Regions from separate parts of the Sporanaerobacter sp. genome, predicted to be linked through region 3. Evidence: riboswitches for the same ligand, from Rfam matches in the RefSeq annotation. Region 3 holds a riboswitch; each other region holds the start of a gene.

Region 1 (7,721 bases), 330 kb from region 3:
TTAAAGCTTCATAGAGGACTATGTTTACAGAATTGGAAAGATTTAACGATCTTGGAATACCCTTTTTCATTGGAATCCTAATAGTTCTATCCCAATTTTTTTCAAGTAAATCCATAGGAAGTCCCTTAGTTTCTTTCCCAAATACTAAAAAACAACCATCAAAATACTCCATATCAGTATATCTTTGCTTTCCTTTAGTTGTAGAATAAAAAAACTTCTCTCGACTATTTGCGTCAAGCAATTCTTTGAAACTGTCATAATAGTGTATTTCAACTAAATCCCAATAGTCAAGTCCTGCCCTTTTTAAATGTTTATCATCTACAGAAAATCCCAAAGGTCTTACCAAGTGAAGGACTGTTTCAGTAAGAGCACAAGTTCTTGCAATATTACCTGTATTTTGTGGTATTTCAGGTTCTACTAAAACGATATTTAATGCCATACTACATTATCCCCTCTTTCCTAATTTCTCAAACATCTAAAAAAATTATACCATAATCTTATCTATTTATCTTTTTTTAAGATAAATTTTTCAATAATTTTCCCGACTCCACTTTCATCATTTGTATCAGCAATATAATCAGCAGCATCTTTAGCTACGCCTTCTCCATTTGCCATTGCTATTCCAAGTCCTGCAACTTTTAACATAGGTATATCATTTTCATTATCTCCAATAGCAATTACTTCATCCATACTTATATTTAACATATCACAAAGCTTATTTAGAGCCTTTCCTTTAGAAACACCTTCGTTCATAACTTCTACATTACTCCACCATGAACTTGCCACTTCTATTCCTTTAATTGTTGATATTTTTTCCCTAAATCTTTTCAGTTTTTCTCTATTTTCATCTACAAATACTATTTTATATACCTTCCTATTTTCATCTTTAATTGTATCTAATGGATTTTTTACTATTCTAATATCTATTCTATCCATTTCATCTCTTTCTTTGTTCCAATTCATATAATTCATTATGGTATCATTTAGCTCTCTTGCATAAAAAGTACTATCATCATAGAAATGATAATACATATTTTCCTCTTCTGCAATCTCTACTATTTTTTTAAAGGATTCAATCGAAATTGGCTCTTCATAAATTATTTTTGATTTATCTTGTTCTGCTATATATGCTCCATTGCAAGCAATTATAGGGGTATCAAGTTTTAAAGTCTTTGCATAATAAAGAGCAGATGTAAATATTCTACCTGTGCAAAGAATTACCTTAACTCCTGCTTCTAAAGCTTCTAAAATAGCTTTTTTATTCCTATCTGTTATTTTGTTTTGACTATTTAGCAATGTCCCATCCATATCTGTGGCAATTAATTTATAACTCATATTTCTACCTCCATTTCTATAAATCACATAAAGTATACCATAAAAATATCCGAAATATAATACAAAAAAGGCTTATGTTAAGCCTTTTTAATTATTTCATCTATAGAATTTATTATTAACAATCCTTTTCCCTTCATTTCATTCAACAATTTTTCTGCCTCTCCATCTGTATAGTCAAATTTATTATCTTTAGAATAATTATCTAAAAAATAAACTGTTTTCCCCATATTAAGTGCTAAAGATGCTGCCTCTAAATTCTTCATATTACCTCTTCCATAGGGAGTACTACCTAAAACTACTATATCCGCTTCCCTTATGAACTGGATATTTTTTTTAAAAGCTTCTTCACTGATATGAGAAAACGGCTTTTCCTCCACCATCTTTATAGACAATTCTTTCCCTAATTGCCAATCACTATCTCCTACATTTATTACTCCCAGAGAAAGATCATAGCCAGCTTCTTCTAATTTGCTAATTATCTCTCTACCTGTACCTCCACCTGATATGATATGAACCTTTTCTTTTTTGTCTACTTTTTTGACTATTCCATTTAAAGACAATGGAACTATATAAAGACTATTCGTATAAGGATTTTCTTCTATTATTGTATTTAATCCATAAGCCTTTTCAATATTTTCTCTAGTAACTACCTCTTTAGGACTTCCGATACTTAATATTTCACCTTTGTCTAAAAGCATGATTATGTCACTGTATCTGCAAGCTAAATTTATATCATGGATAACTAACACAATAGTTGTATTTTTCTCTTTGTTTAAATTTCTTAATATATTTAATAAATCCATCTGGTGATTTATATCTAAATGACTGGTTGGTTCATCTAAAAATATGATATCTGGTTCTTGAGCTAATGCTCTAGCTATGATGACACGTTGTCTTTCCCCTCCACTTATTTCATTTATATTTCTATCTCTTAAATGAAAAGTATTGGTGATTTTTAAAGCTTCCTTAGTTATTTCAAAGTCTTCATCTGTTTCTTTGTCAAATCTACCTAAATAAGGAAATCTACCCATAAGTACTACATCAAACACTGAAAAATCATAGGATATAAAAGTGTCCTGAGGAACGAGGGCAATCTTTTTTGCCAATTCTTTAGATTTATATTGGGAAATATTCTTGCCATGGATTTCTATTTCCCCACTATTGGGCTTTTCTAAATTGCATATATTTTTAAGTAATGTGGATTTTCCAGAACCGTTGGGCCCAATGATACTCATAAATTGTCCTTCTTCTAATGAGAAAGAAATATCTTTAAGTACCAAATCATCTTTATATCCAAATTTTAGTGATTGGACTTTTATTGCTTTAACCATAGTTTCACTCCTAAATTTAAATTCCTTTCTTTTTCTTTCTCAATAAATATATAAAAAATGGTCCTCCAAACATAGCAGTTATAATTCCTACAGGAATTTCAACAGGAGAAATAATAGTTCGAGCTATAGTATCTGCAAATATCATAAATATTCCTCCTACTAGAGCAGCAGATGGAAGCAATATTCTATGATCTGGCCCAACTAAAAGCCTTACAATATGAGGTATTATAAGACCAACAAAGCCTATTATACCACTTACAGATACCACCATAGCTGTCATAAAAGATGACAGTATCAATATATATATTTTTATTTTTTCAACTTCTACCCCTAAGCTTTTAGCAGATTCTTCACCAGTTAAAATAATATTTAAATCTCTTGAGAAAAAATTTAAAATCATGATAGATAATATAGTTGGGAAAGCTATTCTGATGAGAGGTTCCCATCCTTTTCCTGATAAACTCCCCAAAGTCCAAAATATAATCTTTTCCATATCTTTTGAATATATAACCATCAGAAAAGACATTATTGCAGTTAAAAATTGACCAATGGCAACTCCTGAAAGCAACAGATTTGTCACTGGCACTTTATTTTTAACTCTAGAAATAAAATATACAGAAAACACAGTTATGAGAGAACCTATAAATGCAAAAAATGATATAGGAGATATTGCAAATATTGTCTTTCTCAGGCCTAAAATTATAGCAAGAGAAGCCCCTAAGGCTGCCCCTGATGAGATTCCCATAACATAAGGATCAGCCATAGGGTTTTTAAACATTCCTTGAAAAGCAACTCCTGCACTTGATAGACTGGCTCCAACTAAAACCCCTAATAAAACTCTAGGCAATCTTATTTTTAAAATAATAGTCTTGTGAGAATCTGGTATACCATCAATATTTATTTTCTCACCAATAAGGGGGAGCTTAGAACCAATTATTTTAAAAGTATCTGAAATTTTTATATTTGCCGTACCAATAGTAGAAAAAAGTACTACAGAAAATATCAAAGCAAGTACCAAAAATACAACAATAGTAGCATATTTATTTTTAGACCTTTTTAAGCTCATAAAAATCCCTACTTTTTTTATTTAAATACATCTGGATGAATAGATTTTGCAACCAATTCCAATGCATCTATTATTCTTGGTCCAGGTCTTGAAACTATATTTGGATCCAATAAATACACTCTATCATTTTTGACAGCATTTATATTTTCAAATCCTGGTCTTTCTTTTATTGATTCAACAGTTTTTTCTTCGCTATCTTTAGCTCCTAAATAAACATCAGGATTTCTTTCTATTAATTGTTCTATATCAAACTGTGGATATTCACCTTCTGCATCACCTGCTATGTTTTCTCCTCCAGCTAAAGTCATAAGTTCATCCATGAAAGAACCAGGGCCTGCTGCCATCAATGGATCATCCCATATTTCATAAAAAACCTTAACTTTTTCTTTATCTTTTACTTTATTTACAATTTCATCTCTTTTTGCTTTCATATCATTTACAACTTTTGTAGCCTCATCTTGAGTATTAGTCATTTTACCAATACTCTCAATCAAGTTTATGACTTCATCAATAGAATCTGGTTCATAGCATAAAAGAGCAATTCCTGCATCTCTTATTTTTGCATTTACTTCTTCATCTCCAGGACCAAATTGAAATACAATATCAGGATTTAATTCAATTATTCTTTCAATATTTACTCCAGTAAAACTTCCAACCTTTTCTTTTGATTTAGCTTCTTCTGGATAATCGCAGTATTCAGTTACACCTACAACTTTATCTCCTAATCCAAGACTAAAAAGTATTTCTGTATGACTTGGAGCCAACGAAACTATTGTTTTAGGTTCATTTTCTATTGTCACTTTGTTTCCAAACTGATCTTCCACTTCCATAGGATATTGAACTTCATTTCCCTTTTCCGTTACCACTTCTTCATTTTGTTTTGAATTTTCATTTGAATTTGTTTTGCCACAAGCTGTAAAAGTAGTTAACGCCATTGCCAAAACTAAAAATAGTATTAACAATTTCTTAGAGTTAATTTTCTTCATAAGTTTCCCCTCCATTTTGTGATTTTTTCTAATCAAAAATAAAACCCTAGTCCTCAGTAACTAAAGAATAGGGTAAAAAGTATACAATACTATACATCCCTCCCTCCGAGGCTCTAAATTTGGGTAGGTCTCCTGGCTTGTGAATCTTCCTACTATCAACGCCTTCCCAGAAAATCCAGTGGCTTCTGTTGATTCGTCCTCACACACAGTAGCGGGGGCTGCAGTGGATTTTCACCACTTTCCCTTTTAAGTTTCATTAGAAACACCCAATTTAATATTTAATTTAACTCCCAAAAAATAATATCAAATATCTTTTAAACATTCAAGACCATTTATTCTTCCTTAACTATTTGCCATTGCTCTCTAACCATTTTTTCCAATGCAATATTGTTCTTAATTTCAGGATCCTTGAGTACTGTATTGAACCACTTTATTGCTTCATCTTTGTCCCCAATTCTTCTAGAAATTTCTCCAATCAAATAAGCTACAGTTAAGTAATTCATAGATTCATTGTTTAAAGGTTCATTGTAATAAGCATTACTAAAAAGTTCTCTAGCTAAACTTAAAAATCTCTCCTCTTCATCCTTATCTTCTTTTAATCTATTAAGCCATCCCAATCTAATACATATATTCCCAAGTTCAGAATTTTTATTCTCCAAGAGTTCTCCACAAAATAGTGCCAGTTTATACGCAGCAATACTATCTTCAATAGTTCTCTTTCCCGAAAAGCTTCTTTCCTTCCATTTAGATGAAACCTCTTTTTTAATTGTCTCTCTTCCTTGAAAATTTATTTTATTAAAATTTTCTTCCAATGCAGCATACCCACAATGTGGACACACAAAAACACCATAAAGTACAGGATTTTCCCCTTCATAATAGGGCAAAAAATCTGAATCTCTTTTAACTAATCTAAGTTTAGAAAGCCTTACTTTACTAGTCTTAAACTCTTCACCACAGACTGGACATTTCACTTTTTTCTCATATAGTTCTCCTACTTCTGTCAACTTTCTTCCCTCTTTCTTTTCTAATGTACTAAAATCTATTCTCCAACCTCTTCTGTAGATGTCTCAACTTGTTCTTCTACTTTTGGTCCAATTTTATAAATATATTTTCTTGGTTTGTAATAGTCAGAATGTAGTAATTCCTTTTTAACTACCTTGCCATTTTTTATTATTGATTTATAAGTTTTGGTCTTGTATCCAATTCTACCAGCTTGATGAAGAACTTTTTCTCCTGGTTTCAAACTGTTATCTAAAACTGTTTCAACCACAGGTTCTACTTTTTCTATAAGTTCAGAATCTATTTTTACATTGTAGTTCTTAGTATTTACATCACCATATATATAAATATAAATATTGTCACTAGATACTTGTGTATGAATGTAAATAGGAAAATCAAAATCATTTCTAAACTTCAAATCAAGACTACCAAAAGAAACCGCTGCATCTTGACCATAATTTACATACTTTGCAGGTATTGAGTGAGGATGTCTTTCAACAACCTTTACATCTGCATTTAAAAGAGCATTATATAATGTGGTAGATACCTGACATACACCTCCGCCAAACCCTGGAGTGAATTCTCCTTCTAAAATGACATTTGCTTCCCTATAGCCATTTTGCTTACTTCTTGGCCCTGTCATTTCATTAAATGAAACAGTATCTCCTGGCATTAAAAGTTTCCCATCTATAGCTTTCGCAGCAACTCTTATATTTTCTTTTCTATCACTACTACTGGTTTTAAAAGAAGTACTAAACTGCCCTATAATTCCATTTATTCTGCTCAATTGAGCTTTAGTAGCCTTGGGTTGAATTTTTTCAACAGGTATTTCAATGTCTTCCAATTTATATACATTCTCATCAATCAATTGTTTCAACAACTCTGTATCTACTTTTCTGCCAACTACTTCTTCAGTAATATTCATTTTACCTCTATTAAAATTAAATACTGCCTCTTTACTTTCAAGATTTATATCTTGAGATATTTCATCAGCTAAATTGTCTATTAATTTTTTGTCATAAGCTGTTTCTAATTCTAAAGTCCTTCCATATTTTTTGGTATCAATTATAGTCTTTAATTTATTTACAATATTGCCTTCTCGGCCTATACTATAAGCCTCATCTATTGCTTTTTCATATTTATAATGAAATCCAAGATCTGCAATTTTCACATTATAGATTTTGTCTTCATATTTTAAAATCATCTGTTTTCCAGCTAATTCTTCTTCCATTTCTCCTTTTATCTTATTCAATGCCTGTTCCTTTGTCATATTGCTTACATCAAAATTTCCTATTTTAACTCCTTCATATATTGTATCTCTATTTAACACAGATGATATACCATAACTACCAATACCTAGCAGTGATAGTACAATTACAATATATAATAAAATTATATTTCTTTTTTTATTGATTTGTTTTTCTTTACTCATACCATGCATCCACCCTTTAATTTTTATTTACTTATCAATTAAATTGTATTTTTATAATATGGAAGTTATGTAATCTATTAAAGGTGCAGATACAAATTAATTCTCCCAATAGACTTCAATCATATCTCCATCTTTTAACCTTTCCAAATACTCTGCTTCTCTTCCATTTAATTTAAGTACAAGTCTTCCTCTAGGTTTTGAAAGGTCAAAATCAATATAGTTAAATATATCGACAAAAACAAATTCTTTCTTTTTATATTGAAAAGTTCTTTCTTTTCCATTTATGCTCAAACATATTTCTTTCTGACTATTCTTTGTATCGCTTGTCCCATTTTTAGTTTTGATTTCTATTATATCTCCATTTTTTAACTTAGAATATAAATTTGATTCTTCAAAATTTTTATATACTTTTACATCATGAGTATCTATATTCATATATTTTAACAATTCATAAATAGTATTTATTTCAAAATATTCTATTCTATCTCCTTCTTTAAGAATTGTGTTTTTTTCTATTTTTACGCCGTTTATTCGCAATTCCCCAATTAAATTTACTTCTTCATTATTTAAAA
Region 2 (7,721 bases), 810 kb from region 3:
AAGTGAAGTACTTGCAGCCCTTGGGGATGGAGAATTTGTACCTTGTCTACATTCAGTAGGTGCTCCATTGTCTGAAGGAGAAAAAGATTCTACTTGGCCCTGTGCTCCTATTGAAGAAAAATATATAAGTCATTTTCCAGAAGAAAGAACAATATGGTCATATGGCTCTGGCTATGGTGGAAATGCACTTTTAGGTAAAAAATGCTTTGCACTAAGAATTGCATCTGTTCAGGCTAGGGATGAAGGCTGGTTGGCAGAGCATATGCTGATTTTAAAAATTACAAATCCAAAAGGAGATGTAAAATATTTCACTGGTGCCTTCCCAAGTGCCTGTGGTAAAACTAATCTTTCTATGCTAATACCTACTATTCCTGGCTGGAAAATCGAAACTATTGGAGACGATATTGCATGGATGAAATTTGGTGAAGATGGACGTCTATATGCCATTAACCCTGAAGCTGGTTTCTTTGGTGTTGCTCCAGGAACTTCCATGAAGTCCAATCCCAATGCAATGAAAACTATAGCCAAAAATACCATTTATACAAATGTTGCATTAACTGACGATGGAGATATTTGGTGGGAAGGTATTGGCTATGATGCACCTGAACACCTAATTGATTGGCAAGGTAATGATTGGACTACAAAGGATAATAGATTGGCTGCCCATCCAAATGCTAGATTTACAGCTCCTACGCAACAATGTCCAGTAATCGCACCTGAATGGGATGACCCCAACGGAGTGCCTATATCTGCAATATTAATCGGTGGACGTAGACCAAATACTGTTCCTCTAGTACATGAAAGTTTTGATTGGGCACATGGAGTATTCATGGGTTCCGTCATGGGATCTGAAATTACAGCTGCCACCATATCTGATGATATTGGCAAGGTACGTCGTGATCCATTTGCTATGTTGCCCTTCTGTGGTTATAATATGGGAGACTATTTACAACATTGGTTAGATATTGGAGAAAAGACAAGCCCAGATAATTTACCTAAAATCTTCTATGTTAACTGGTTTCGCAAAGATGAAAATGGTGATTGGTTATGGCCTGGATTTGGAGAAAATAGTCGTGTGTTGAAATGGATATTTGAAAGGGTTTCAGGTGAAAGCGAAGCAATTAAAACTCCTATAGGGTATATGCCTACTCTAAATGCAATTGACACCGATGGACTTAATATAAGTGAAACTAATATGAAAAAATTACTTAGTATTGATAAATATGAATGGTTAGAAGAAGTTGCCTCTATAAAGGAAGATTTCAAAAAATATGGTGATAGATTGCCTAAAGAATTAGAAAAACAAATTTTGGCTTTAGAAAAACGTCTTAAAGACTTTAAAGACTAGATTTAAATTTAATGGGATAGCGAGAACACCCGCTATCCCATTAAATTATCTTATTTATAAAAAGGGAGACTATGATTCCTATCAATGTATCAATTACCCTATTTAATGCAAATAACAATGGAGATGCATCCCCACCATGAGATACTGTAATACTTAAAAATACGACACAACTAATATACGATGAACTTGCAGATTTACATAGTACGTTTGTATATATAATAGGAATCAAAAATAAGCTTAAAATTAAATAGTGTAGATAACTAAACAACTCAATATTAAAATAGTTAATCCCCATTATAGCAATAAATCCATACATTCCTCCAATTAATGTCCCAATCATTCTAGATTTTCCAGTTTTAAAACTATTTTCATGATCATTTTGCATACATAATATCGCAGCTATAGCTGAGTAAAAAGGGGATGTCTTTCTAAGAAAAGAAAGCAAAAAACATATATATACTGCAATAACTGTTTTAATAACCCTCATCCCAGGAAATTTAATTTTCTTATTTTTCTTTGCTGTATTTTTCATACTCATCCCCCTAATATTATTAAACTAAATGCACTGTTTAAGCAAATCATTAGACATAAGTGCTTTCACTAAAGTATCTCCAATAGCTGTAGGAGTTTCTGCAATATATATTCCGCAATCACTCATTGTCTTTATCTTTTGTTCAGCAGTACCCTTTCCTGAAGAAATAATGGCACCTGCATGCCCCATTCTCTTTCCTTTAGGTGCAGTCTTGCCACCAATAAATCCCACTACAGGTTTTTTCATGTTTTCCTTAATCCATAGGGAAGCCTTTTCTTCTGCATTTCCTCCAATTTCTCCTATCATAACAACTCCATCAGTATCATCATCATCATTAAATGCTTTCAATACATCAATGAAATCTGTCCCTATAATAGGATCTCCCCCAATTCCTACTACTGTAGATTGTCCTATTCCTCTTTCAGTTAATTGATGAACTGCTTCATAAGTCAAAGTTCCAGAACGTGATACTATCCCAATTCTTCCTTTCTTATGAATATATCCAGGCATAATACCAATCTTACATTCTCCTGGTGTTATTATACCAGGACAATTGGGCCCAATCAATCTAGTTTTTTTACCTTTCAAATAATTCTTTACAATTAGCATGTCCTTAATTGGAATATGCTCTGTTATACAAATTACCAGTTCTAGTTCTGCATCAATTGCCTCTAAAATTGCATCTGCAGCAAATTTTGCAGGAACATATATAATAGATGCATTTGCTTTAGTTTCATAAACAGCTTGTTTCACAGTGTCAAACACATTTATACCCTCCACTTTTGTGTTTCCTTTAAAAGGACTAACACCAGCAACTATATTTGTACCATATTCAAGCATTTGCTTTGTATGAAAAGAAGCCGTTTTCCCCGTTATACCTTGAACTATTACTCTAGTAGATTTATCAACCCAAATACTCATTCTTAGCCACCCTCCCACAAAATTATTGAACTAAACTAATTATCTTCTTAGTCCCCTCATCCATATCTTTAGCAGTAAATATATTAAGTTTTGAATTCTTTAGTATTTCCATACCTAAATCCCTATTTGTTCCTTCAAGTCTAATCACAAGAGGAATATTTAATGCCAACTCTTTAGCTGCATTTACAATTCCCTTAGCGATAACATCACATTTCATTATTCCACCAAATATATTGACAAAAATCCCCTTAACTCTAGAATCAGACATTATTATTTTAAATGCATTGGTTACATTTTCTTCTGTTGCTCCTCCTCCAACATCTAAAAAGTTTGCTGGTTCTCCTCCATAGTATTTGATAGTATCCATTGTAGCCATTGCCAATCCTGCTCCATTAACTACACATCCAATATTGCCGTCTAGTGATATATATGAAAGTCCATACTTTGATGCTTCTATCTCTTTTTCATTTTCTTCACTTAAATCCCTATAATTATCTATATCCCTATTTCTATATAAACCATTTTCATCAAAATTCATTTTTGCATCTAAAGCTAACAATTGTTTATCTGCTGTTAGTACCAAAGGATTTATTTCTAGGAGTGTACAGTCTTTATCCACAAAGCATTTATATAAATTCATTACAACTTCTACAAATTGATTTATCAATTCCTGTGGAATATTGATATTAAGACCTATCCTTTTTGTTTGGAATTCTAATACTCCAAGCAATGGATCTATAGATTCTGTAAATATCATATCAGGCTTTTCTTTTGATATTTCTTCAATATCAGTTCCACCTTCTTCAGAAGCTATAAGAGTTATCTTTGACTTTTCTCTATCTAAAACAAAAGCTAAGTAGTATTCTTTAAAAATATCGCAACCTTCTTCAATCAAAACAGCCTTTACTTCCTTTCCTTTAGGCCCAGTTTGAGGTGTCACTAAGATTTTACCTATTAATTCTTTAGAATACTTCTTGACATCATCTATTGAATTTGCTATTTTTATACCTCCAGCCTTTCCCCTACCACCAGCATGAATTTGTGATTTCACTACTGCAATATCAGTACCTATTCTCCAAGCAGCTCTCTCAGCATCTTCTGGATCATAAATAACTCTGCCATTAGGTACAGGTATACAGAAGCTTCTCAATATTTCTTTTGCTTGATACTCATGAATATTCATACTTTTCCCTCCCATTTCTTTTATATAAAATGAAAAACTCAGCAAAAGTTTGCTGAGTTATTACCACGGGATTATAAACATAAAAAAATCTTTCTATTGTTATAGAAAGAGCATTATTAATAATTAGATTAAGCAGACATATTTAATACATATGAATAAATCATATGCTTAACCTATTTTTAATAGCCTCTCCCCATCCTCGTGAGTAATAAACAGCTTTTCCCATTGGCAGGTCTCCTGACTTAAGAATAACAAACCTTAAACCTTCCCATACTTTTAAGTACAGTGGCAAACTTAAGGTTCTATCTATCACAGTGGCGGGACCGTGTCGGAATTTAACCGAACTTCCCTTTTAAACAATCATTAAGATTGTACCAAATGGTCACTATATTAAATTCTAAATAGATACTATCACGAAAAATTACAACTGTCAAATACTAAATTTCTGAAAGTTTCATTGCCTTTTACTACTCCTAAACTATATTATTGATTGTAGCAATATAAATTAAATATTGTTTATTACTATGTTTTAAAATGTGATATAATTTTAGATATATCTTAATTTTTGGAGGGACAAATATGGTAAATTTAAAAGAATTATTCGCCCCGAAGGATCTTACAGAAGGTCCTCCCTGGAAGCGAATTATAGAGTTTGCGATACCTATGCTAATAGGAAATGTTGCCCAACAATTATATAATACTGCTGATTCCATTATTGTAGGCAAATATGTTGGTGACAATGCCCTTGCTGCAGTTGGTAGTGCTTCTCCTATATTAAATCTCTTGCTAGTTCTATTTGTAGGAATTTCTGTAGGAGCTAGTATAATGGTAGCTCAATATTTTGGGGCTAAAGATCGAGAAAAACTATCCCACACTATTGGTGTCTGTTTATCACTGACAGCTATAGCCTCAATAGCAATTATGATTATTGGACCAATTATTGCTCGTCCATTACTTTCACTTCTTAAGACACCAAAATCTATTATAGATTGGTGCACAGACTATTTAACCATTTTTTTTATTGGAATTGCAGGATTTGCTTATTTTAATATATTATCTGGAGTTTTAAGAGGACTTGGGGATTCAATCTCAGCTCTTATTTTTTTACTGATTTCTACTGCTTTAAATGTAGTACTTGATATTATCTTTGTTGCTAAGTTTAATATGGGCGTTCCTGGAGTTGCATTTGCAACTATTATTGCACAAGGTTTTTCAGCTATTCTATCCATTATAAAATTAATGAAATCTAAAAATAGTTTTGATTTAAATCTGAAAATGTTGAAACTAAATAAGGAATATTCTCATAGACTAATAAAACTTGGTTTACCATCAGGATTAACACAAGCTATTTTTTCTCTTGCAATGATTGTAGTACAATCATTAACTAATAGTTTTGGTGAAATGGTCATAGCTGCTAACGTAATTATAATGCGTGTAGATGGATTTGCCATGATGCCAAACTTCTCATTTGGTAGTGCTATGACAACATATGCTGGTCAAAATATAGGAGCTAGAAAAATGGATAGAGTAGAAAGAGGTACTAAGGAAGGTACTATGATTGCTGTAGGGACTTCTATTACAATAACTATTTTACTTCTGATTTTTGGTAAATATCTTATGAGTGTTTTTACTGACACTAAAGAATTAGTTGATTTAAGTGTACACATGATGAGAATTCTTGCAGTGGGATATATTGCAATGGCAATAACTCAAAGTCTATCTGGTGTAATGCGTGGTGCTGGTGATACTATGACACCTATGTGGATTTCACTTGTTACAACAGTTTTTGTTCGTGTTCCAATAGCTTATGGTATTGCTTATTTGACTATAAGTGAAGCATATCCTACAGGAAGGCCTGAATCCATTTTTATTTCTCTACTTATGTCTTGGACAATAGGAGCTATTATAACTATTATTTTCTTTAAGAAAGGTAATTGGCGTAAAAAAGGTTTCATTGATTCATAAAGGGACAGAGGCAAAGGTTCATAAGTGCCAAATCTATCCCACATTTTAAAGAAATACTTTCTATGAGATAATACCTTTAAATATCAACAATAAGGGAAATTATCTCAAATGACTGAAGGAGAAAGAAAAATTTGGACTAAAAAATTGAAGATTGTAGAGCCAATAGTTTAACCGCAATGGTTTTTGGCTCTACTACAAAAGATTAGAAAAAGATACACTCAATGTAAAGTTCCTAACAAAGAATAGTATATAATGTATGGCCTCCATTTTTAATAGGTAGGGGCTATTTTACGCTTACTATAAAAACACCTCCCGAAAATATATCCATACTCTTTTCTGTCTCTAGATGTCCATAAAACCCAAAGGCTCTGCCTTCATTGTGATAGTCAAGTATAATATTATCTGCTAATATTTTTTCCTTTCCATCAACTAGTTTTATTAGACTGTAATATCCATTGCCTTTATATCTACTAAATAATATTTCATCTTTAGATATACTTATAGGCATGAAATCGAAATAATCCCCTTCTGTTATTTTCTTTGTCTTTGAAGTTTTTATATCTACTTCGTAAATATTGTGTGGTTGATTTTCCCAATCATCATACGCCTTGTTAAAGTCCATTTCCCAAACATCCTCTAAACTTTTAGTTGCTGAATATAATAATTTTTCTCCATCTAGCGTAAAACTTGGAGTCATAGCAACCAAATCCTTATCCATAAATTTAATTGTTTTATATGTTTTATCCTCATTTATATCTAATAAAATAACTTCTTTATTCATAATCATATCCCTATTGCCACCTTCAATTAGACCAATTAAATTGTTATACTTTGGATTTATAGATAAATGGTTTTTATGAGGTAATGTTGCTATATCTGTAAACTCTGTATGTGTCTTTTCCTCCACATCATATATCCCTATGCCTATTCCATCTGCACTCAATGAAGCTGAAGCAGGTTTCTCCATAATATAAATATACTTTCCATCTTCTGTTACATCCCATATAACAGGGTCATATCCAATCATTTCATCAGTGGATTTCCGGCCCTCTATTATTATATTTGTTGAAAATGTCTTGTTTTTTGAATCATACTCATTTAAATTTATCTCTATGATACCATTATTGACAGCAAAATCTCCTTCTCCCGTCGTCCATTTGCTTATCTTTATGCCATAAATAATATTTCTATTAGAAGCTTTAAAATTATCATAGTAGTATTCGTCTAAATGTTCAGTTTTTTCTTTGGTTAATACATTAAACATTGTAAAACCTGGTTCATTAGTAGCATACACTATAGTTTTATCATCTGTCCAATCATAAGAAGCAATTTTATCTGCTATTTTTTCATACTTCTTTTCTTTCATATCATATATATAAAGACTATCTTTATTGGTATAGGCTATGTAATCTCCAGATTTTGAAATAATGGGATAGCTAAATTCTTTTCCTTCATGAACTTCAGTCTCTTCTCCATTATTTAAATAAGAAAAATATAGTCCATCTTCTTTGGTATATACTATAAAAGAATCATTCTCTCCTATAGACTTGTTAGGCATATTATCGCAAGCTACAAGAAATCCAGATACTAACACTAAAATTAAAAGAAAAATTAGAATTTTGTAACGCAAAATAGACATATTAACACCTCCAATCTAAATTTTGTTTTAATACTGGGCGGCATAAAAGCCGCCACATGCACAGGCGGGGTCGGATGGAAAACTAGGTTTATGGAAGGCTCCTATATCTATTATTACATCATCTTTAATAGTT
Region 3 (7,721 bases):
TTCACTGAAAACTTCAGGATATCCTCCTCCTAAATATAAAAGATCGCATTTAGGAATTTGCTTATCCTTCATAGGAGAAAAATAAACAACATTTGTAGTGTTTTCAAATAAATTTAAATTTTCTCTATAATAAAAAGAAAAAGCTCTGTCATAAGCTATGCCCACCACTACATCTCTTTTTGCTGGATATGTGTATTCTTTTGTCACTACTTCACTCATACTATCTATCAAACTATCTAAATTTACATTGTTTTCTATTTGTACAGAAGCTCTTTCTATGAGCTCATCAATATTTTCTATTTCTTCACCTTGGACAAGTCCTAGATGCCTACTCTTTATTTCCAATTCCTTATCCTCTTCTACAAAACCTAATACTTTTATGCCTATATATTTTTCAATTTGTTCTTTCATCAATACATATATATCTTTTCTGACTTTATTTAAAATAACTCCAACTATATTTGAATATTTAAAATCTACCATGCCCTTTATCTTGGGTATAGCTGAAAACATTTCTCCTTTTGGAGTATATACAAGTATTGTATTTATTTTAAGCTTTCTTGAAATATCATAAGATGAATTTTCGAAAGTATTGTAAATTCCATCAAAATATCCCATAGCACCTTCTACTACTGCAATTTCTCCCTTCCCCATAGAAAAAGAATCCTCTATTCCATCCATTCCCATAAGATGAATATCTAAATTCCCCGCATCCAGTCCAGAAGCCAATTCTAAAAATTTCTTATCTATATAATCTGGACCTGTCTTATAGCAGCATACATTTAATCCTCTTTTTTTAAGGGCCCTTACAATTCCCAATGTAATTGTAGTCTTCCCGCTTCCACTAGAAGGAGCCGAAATCATGATACTCTTCATTTTACATCCTCTCCAAATTTCTAAAAGTCTCAATGAGTTTTAGATTGTCTTCTCTTCTTTTTATAGCTATTCGAACATAGCTAGTATCAAGTCCTTGAAAACTAGAACACTTTCTTATAACCATACCTTCTTTAAGAAAATAATTAAATACATATTCTTCATTCCACTTAAGCAATTTAATAAGCATATAATTGGTATCGGTGTCATAGGGCTTTAATCCATCTATTTTTGAAAGCTCTTCAAATATAAATCTTCTTTCATTTTCTATATAAGACTTGCTTTTTTCCATATAATCTTTGCAACTAAAAATATAGCTTCCAGCTATTTCTGCTAAAGAATTTACACACCAAGGCAATTCTACAATTTCATATGCTTTTTTCATATCTATCGAAGTACATCCATATCCCAAACGAATTCCTGGAAGGGCAAAAAATTTAGTTGCTGCCCTTATGATCCCTACATTTTCAAAATCATAATCCTTAAATATATCTATGCTATCATAATCTTCAGGACAAAATTCATAAAATGCTTCATCTAAAAGTAAAAACCCATCTTTCTTTTTAACTATTTTATATATACTTAACAATACTTCTCTTTCAATTCTTAACCCTGTAGGATTGTTAGGATTTCCTAGAATAAGCACATCTCCATGTTTTATATTAGTTTCTAAAAGATTTAAATCTATCTTGAAATCTTCTGTATAATTTAGTTTTAAAACTTCTTTTTCATGTATTTTCCCTCGTTTTTCATATTCAATAAAAGAAGGTACAAATACTACAACTCTATCAAATAGCTGTATAAAATTATCTATTATTTCAACAGCCCCATTGCCAACCACCACATTTTCAACTTTACATTTTAAATAATCAGCAATATGCTGTTTAAGATGTCTATACTTTATATCTGGATAAATTGTCAAAGTATGGAGGGAATTCGAAAGAATTTCATACAATCCACAAGGAGGCCCTAATGGATTTATATTGCTAGAAAAATCTATAAGTTCTCCATCATAAAAATCGCTATAAGAAATCAAATCTCCACCATGTTCCATAAAATCACCTACTTTCCTAAAAGAACAATGCAAATATAAATAAAAATCAAAAGCATTTCAGCTCTATACATTATTTCAATAGTTCTTTTTATATCATCTTTTTCTAATAGTCTATTATCATCTCCAATAGTAGGCTTTTCTACTATCTTCCCAAAATAATAGCTATTTCCACCAAGCTGTATATTCAAAAGTCCTGCTACAGCACCTTCTGGATAAGCAGAATTAGGACTTTTATGATTTTTTCTATCTCTAAACATTATTTTAAATCCATTTTTTACATCATATTTAAACATAGAAGATATGCACATCAAAATTCCCGAAATCCTTGCTGGAATAAAATTGAATACATCATCTACTCTTGCTGGAAAATAGCCTAAATCTATATATTTTTCATTCATATACCCAAGCATAGAATCCATAGTGTTTATCATTTTATACATCATTCCACCAGGTGCTCCAAAAAGTAAGATATAAAATATAGGTGCAATGACACCATCAGAAGTATTTTCTGCTACTGTTTCTACATCTGCTCTTACTATTTCAGATTCAGTCAAGTTCTCAGTATCCCTTCCCACTATATAGGAAAGCCTCAACCTAGCCTCTTCTATTCCATTTTCAAATCCTTTATATACTTTCATAGCTTCTTTGTGAAGGCATCTAGCAGCAATACAAGTATATATAAGATATACATTGACTATATGATAAATAAGTTCATGTTTTTTTACACTTTTAAGAAGTAAATATGGAACAAAATAGGCTATAAAAATATTCAAAAAAGCTATTATAAATCCGCCTATTTTAAGTCCTCTTTTAGTTTTAAAAATCTTTCTTTGCAAATTGTCTTCAACTGAAATAAGCTTCCCCATATATTTCACTGGATGAGGAAAACTATAGGGATCTCCTATAAGCAAATCCAAAAAAACTGCCAATACAATATCCATCACATAATTCACCTATTTCTTCAAAACAGAGTAAATATACTCCATATTTATATTTTCTCTAACTACCTTTGCAAATTTAGATATCTCTTCTTCCTTTTCCCATTCCCTTTGTTCTTTGCTATTGCAATTCTTTTCATAATCTAAAAGACTATCTTCATCTTCCAGTTCCAAATGAACATAAGGAATAGTTCCAACTACAGGAATATGAGTTAGCTTTTCTATCATGTCTATGCCAGATTGTAAAAGAGATATATCTCCTCTAAACTTATTTATGACAAGTCCTTTTATTCTCTTTCTTTCTTCTTCTTCTAAAAGCATTACTGTTCCATAAAGAGATGCAAATACCCCGCCTCTATCTATATCAGCTATCAACAATACCGGAGAATTTGCCATTTCAGCCATGCCCATATTCACAATATCATTTTCCTTCAAATTTATCTCTGCTGGACTTCCTGCCCCTTCTATCACTACTATATCGTAAGTACTCTCAATTTCCTTAAATGTCTCTAATATCATAGGCTTTAAGCTACTTTTAAATTTAAAATATTCTACCGCATCCATAGTATATTTATTTTCGCCATCTATAAAAACTTGACTAGTTCTGTCTCCAGTAGGCTTCAAAAGAATAGGATTCATTCTTGAATCTGGCTTAAGTCTAGCAGCAACAGCTTGAAGTGCTTGTGCTGTACTTATTTCACGCCCATCTTCAAGGATGTACGACTTAGATGACATATTTTGAGATTTAAATGGAAATACAGTAAATCCATCTTCTACAAATATCCTACACAGTGCTGTGCAAAGCATACTCTTTCCTGCAGAAGAAGTAGTACCTTGTACCATAATACTTGTCACTTTCTCACCTCCAAAAAAAAGAGAACCTCCTCGAAGTTCTCTTGCCTACAAATCAACAAAAAACACTACCTTTCCCTCCGAAAGAATGCTTTTAGTTCAGGCAGGTTTCCTGACTCATGGCTAAATCCTCTTTCCTCCTTCCCAGCAAAGCCAGTGGATATGGAATTCGTCACCATTTACAGTAGCGGGGGCTGTAGTGGAATTTCACCACTTTCCCTTTTAACCCATAGGGCACCTAAACCACTATTCTATTTTCTATTTAATAATATCATTCTTATTTATTTTATGTCAAATAAATTCATTCCCAAGCTCTAAAATATGATATCGGCAACATTTAAAATTGTTTCCTCTTTGTTCAATGCAGAAAGAAAATCTACTTTTCTTACAACTTTAGCCAATATTCCTCCACTGTCTTCTTCTATTTCTCTTTCTTCATGTTGTTCCTTAACAATATCTAAAAATTCATCATAAGAATATATCTTAAATTTTTCTATATCATATTTTTCTGCCAATATTTCGAGAAATCTTATGACAATATCTTCATAATCATTTTCTTTATTTGTCCCTAAAATTTCACTTATCTTTGGAATTATAAACTCAAACAAAGCCCTTCTATAAGGTACATCTTCTATACCAAGAACTTGTCCTATCTCTAAAATTTTGTGTTCACCTAAATCTAATAGAGTATTTAAAAAGTAGTCTTCGTCCATCTTAGGCTCAATATAATATTTATAGCCCTTAAGTTTTCTCAAAGCCTTTATTCCGTCATAATATCCAAGTTGCAAATCTCTTCTAGCTATTTCACTATCAAAATCTAAGGTCTTTCCTAAATCCTCATTGGGTGAAATATATATAATATTTAAATCTTTATTGTCAAATTTTTTAGTTCTGCCTACACCATAAGTCCTTACAGCAATTAAATCTTTATATCCTTTATCCGAAAGCAAATTTATAGGAAGATTGTTGTAAACTCCGCCGTCTATATATTTTTTCCCGTCTATCTTTTCTTTTTTAAATACAGGAAAATATGCACTGGCAATTAAATAATCTACAAGCATTCCTTTAGGTATATCTTCAATACATATTTCCACAGGTTTTAAATCTGAAAGTGATACTGTGACTATACCAAAATCCTTCCCTGAATTTCTAATTTTTTCTTCATCTATTACTTCTTCCAGCAAATTTCTCAAGGGAGTTATATCTAATCCTCCATCACTTATGATTCCCTTAATAGCTCCTGCTAAATTTTTTATATCACTTCTACTCATCTTTCCCTTTTTTATTTTTTCTATTTCCTCATCATTAGCTTCTATAACCCTTGAATAAGTCATATTGTACCAAAGTTCATAAGCTTTCTCATACTCACCTTGAACTAGCATAGCTCCATTCAGTGCTCCAACAGAAGTACCTGCTATTCCACCAATTTCAATCCCCATATCCATTATAGCTTTATATGCTCCTATATGATATGCTCCTTTGGCTCCTCCACCTTCAAGAATTAAACCATACATAAAAGTACCCCCATTCATTTCCTTTTTTCATAAACTATTGATAAATATCACAAATTCTACTTTATATCTATGAATCCTTCTTTTTCTATCTTGGTATTAAAACCTTTAGATAAACCATTTATATAGGATATAGCTTCTGCTTTTTCTTTGCCCTCTAAAGGTATAGGTCTTGAATTGGCTATTTTACATGGTATGATATTTACTCTTTCTATTTTCTTATTCTTTATGACTATTTGCCCAATCATGGTCTTCTTGCTTAATTCACTTGTTGAATTGAAAACAAAATTTCCCAAACTATAAAAAATAGGTTTCCCCCTATAAACCTCTATCCCTTGAAGAACATGAGGATGATGACCCATGACAATATCTGCTCCACTGTCTATCGCTCTTTTAGCAAACTTTATCTCTTGTACTCTTGGAGTAGTACTTCTTTCAACTCCCCAGTGAATAGAAAGAACTACTATGTCTGCATTTTTCTTCATCTCTTGAATCTTTTTACACACTTCATCTACATAAATATCATATCCACTAAGAACCCCAGGTCTTTTATCATTTGCATACCACTTTGGATCTGGGATAACTCTTGAATAAGCCACAATTCCAATTTTAATTCCATTCTCCTCAACTATAATTCCCTTCATTGCTTCACTTTTATTTCTTCCAGCTCCTGTATATTTAATTTCATATTTATCTAAATTGTCTAATGTATCCATAAATCCATCATATCCGTAATCTAGCACATGATTGTTTGCAAGAGTCACCACATCTATTCCTGATTCTTTCATCGCCTTTGATGTCATAGGACTGGATCTAAAATTGTACTGCTTGTTTGGCCACTTTTTTCCTCTATTGGTAATACTGGTTTCTAAATTTACTATTGTCAAATCATCTTCTATAAAATATGCTTTTACCTTTTCCCAAGGATATCCTATTCCATATTGATTGTGATATTTTCTAATGCCTCCATCAAACAAAACATCTCCTGCCATAGATATGATTGTTTCATCTTTCTCGCCATTATCTTCCGCTTTTACAGGAATAGTAGAAAACAGTAAAATAAATATTAAAAGCATGGAAATTTTTCTTCTCAATTTTATCCCCCTCATTGAACTTTAAATATACCCGCCTTTATATTCTATAATGGCAAAATATTTTTAAGCACTCTCACAAAATTTTCTCCCAATACCTTTCTTATAGTAGATTCACTATAACCTCTGTTTAGAAGTTCTTTTGTCACTATTGGAATTTTAGTACAATCCTCTAAATCTTTTGTCCCTTTAGAACCTAAATACTCATTAAAATCAAATCCCAATCCTACATGGTCCTCTCCTGCCAACTCTAAAATATATTCTAAATGTTTCATAAAACTTTCCATAGATTCTTTTTCTTTGTCTTCTGTAAAATATCCATTAATTCCTATAACACCACCAGTTTTGGCAATAGCTTTTATTTGTTCATCTGTCAAATTTCTCTCATGATTGTATATAGCTTTGGCATTTGAATGAGAAGCAATAATAGGATTCTTAACTAAATCAATTATATCCCAAAATCCTTCCTCATTTAAATGTGAAACATCAACTATTATACCTAATCTCTCCATCTTCAATATAGCCTCTTTGCCCAATTCACTTAATCCACCACTTTCCGAAACACCTGCTGCAAAATAATTTCTCCAATTCCATGTAAGCATAGCACTTCTAAGACCTAATTCATAGAAAACATCAATCAATCCCAATTCATTGCTTATAGGTTCCATACCCTCCATTGACAATACCAAACCTATTTTATTTTTACTCATTGCCTCATCTAAATCTCTTTTAGTTCGTATGAGAATAGCTTCTTCAGTATTTCTAAGTTGTCTATACACCTCAGATATTTCAACCAATGCTTCCTTTAAAGAACCTTCAGGATGCAAATTTTCAAAAGTATTTACAAATACTAAATTTACACCTCCCTGTTTTAATAAAGGCAAATGTTTTGAAACAAGTATGTCTTCATTTCTTTTTCTACTCTTTTCCATCAACATATGAAGTAGAATATCTGAGTGAGCATCTACCACATAAGAATTCTTATGTAAATCCATATAATCCATTATTTCATCCCCTATTATATAAATTTATTAATACCATAAACATTGTACTATTTTTCTATAAAAAAGAAAACACCCTCAAGTAAAGGTGTTTTTACATACAAGCCACTCTATTTCTCCCACATTTTTTAGCCTCATACAGTGCCTTATCAGCTTCTATTATGACACTACTTATATCACTATTTTTACTAATTTCATCTATTTGAGATACCCCAATACTTATTGTAACTGATATATCAAAATTCCACACTCTAAAATTGTTGTTTTCAACTTGACTTCTAAGTCTTTCAGCTATTTTTTTCGCCGTATTCACGTCAGTATTTGGCAATAAGCATACAAATTCTTCTCCACCAAATCTAATTAGTATATCATCACTTCTAGTATTGTTTTTCATGATTTTA

What was found. A riboswitch is a leader RNA that binds a small molecule or an ion and turns the genes downstream of it on or off. The one in region 3 is predicted to bind cobalamin.
Region 1: another riboswitch for cobalamin. It lies ahead of ACFWUA_RS08070 (ABC transporter substrate-binding protein); the one in region 3 lies ahead of ACFWUA_RS06320 (cobyric acid synthase).
Region 2: another riboswitch for cobalamin. It lies ahead of sucC (ADP-forming succinate--CoA ligase subunit beta); the one in region 3 lies ahead of ACFWUA_RS06320 (cobyric acid synthase).

The regions. Positions count from the first base shown of each region.
Region 1 covers NZ_CP181252.1:1,639,271-1,646,991, reverse strand. Annotated here, with positions in the region: gene trmL (tRNA (uridine(34)/cytosine(34)/5-carboxymethylaminomethyluridine(34)-2'-O)-methyltransferase TrmL) at 1-439, opposite strand, end outside; gene ACFWUA_RS08085 (Cof-type HAD-IIB family hydrolase) at 502-1,335, opposite strand; gene ACFWUA_RS08080 (ABC transporter ATP-binding protein) at 1,413-2,666, opposite strand; gene ACFWUA_RS08075 (FecCD family ABC transporter permease) at 2,683-3,732, opposite strand; gene ACFWUA_RS08070 (ABC transporter substrate-binding protein) at 3,750-4,718, opposite strand; cobalamin riboswitch at 4,823-5,003, opposite strand; gene ACFWUA_RS08065 (DUF2225 domain-containing protein) at 5,051-5,722, opposite strand; gene ACFWUA_RS08060 (VanW family protein) at 5,758-7,149, opposite strand; gene ACFWUA_RS08055 (cell division protein FtsA) at 7,246-7,721, opposite strand, start outside.
Region 2 covers NZ_CP181252.1:492,148-499,868, forward strand. Annotated here, with positions in the region: gene ACFWUA_RS02380 (phosphoenolpyruvate carboxykinase (GTP)) at 1-1,348, shown strand, start outside; gene ACFWUA_RS02385 (FUSC family protein) at 1,389-1,880, opposite strand; gene sucD (succinate--CoA ligase subunit alpha) at 1,905-2,801, opposite strand; gene sucC (ADP-forming succinate--CoA ligase subunit beta) at 2,824-3,984, opposite strand; cobalamin riboswitch at 4,194-4,378, opposite strand; gene ACFWUA_RS02400 (MATE family efflux transporter) at 4,564-5,949, shown strand; gene ACFWUA_RS02405 (hypothetical protein) at 6,233-7,588, opposite strand; gene phnE (phosphonate ABC transporter, permease protein PhnE) at 7,713-7,721, opposite strand, start outside.
Region 3 covers NZ_CP181252.1:1,304,859-1,312,579, reverse strand. Annotated here, with positions in the region: gene ACFWUA_RS06335 (cobyrinate a,c-diamide synthase) at 1-876, opposite strand, end outside; gene ACFWUA_RS06330 (pyridoxal phosphate-dependent aminotransferase) at 878-1,927, opposite strand; gene cbiB (adenosylcobinamide-phosphate synthase CbiB) at 1,936-2,868, opposite strand; gene ACFWUA_RS06320 (cobyric acid synthase) at 2,881-3,720, opposite strand; cobalamin riboswitch at 3,802-3,974, opposite strand; gene ACFWUA_RS06315 (patatin-like phospholipase family protein) at 4,032-5,231, opposite strand; gene ACFWUA_RS06310 (CapA family protein) at 5,288-6,322, opposite strand; gene ACFWUA_RS06305 (dipeptidase) at 6,367-7,323, opposite strand; gene ACFWUA_RS06300 (GGDEF domain-containing protein) at 7,415-7,721, opposite strand, start outside.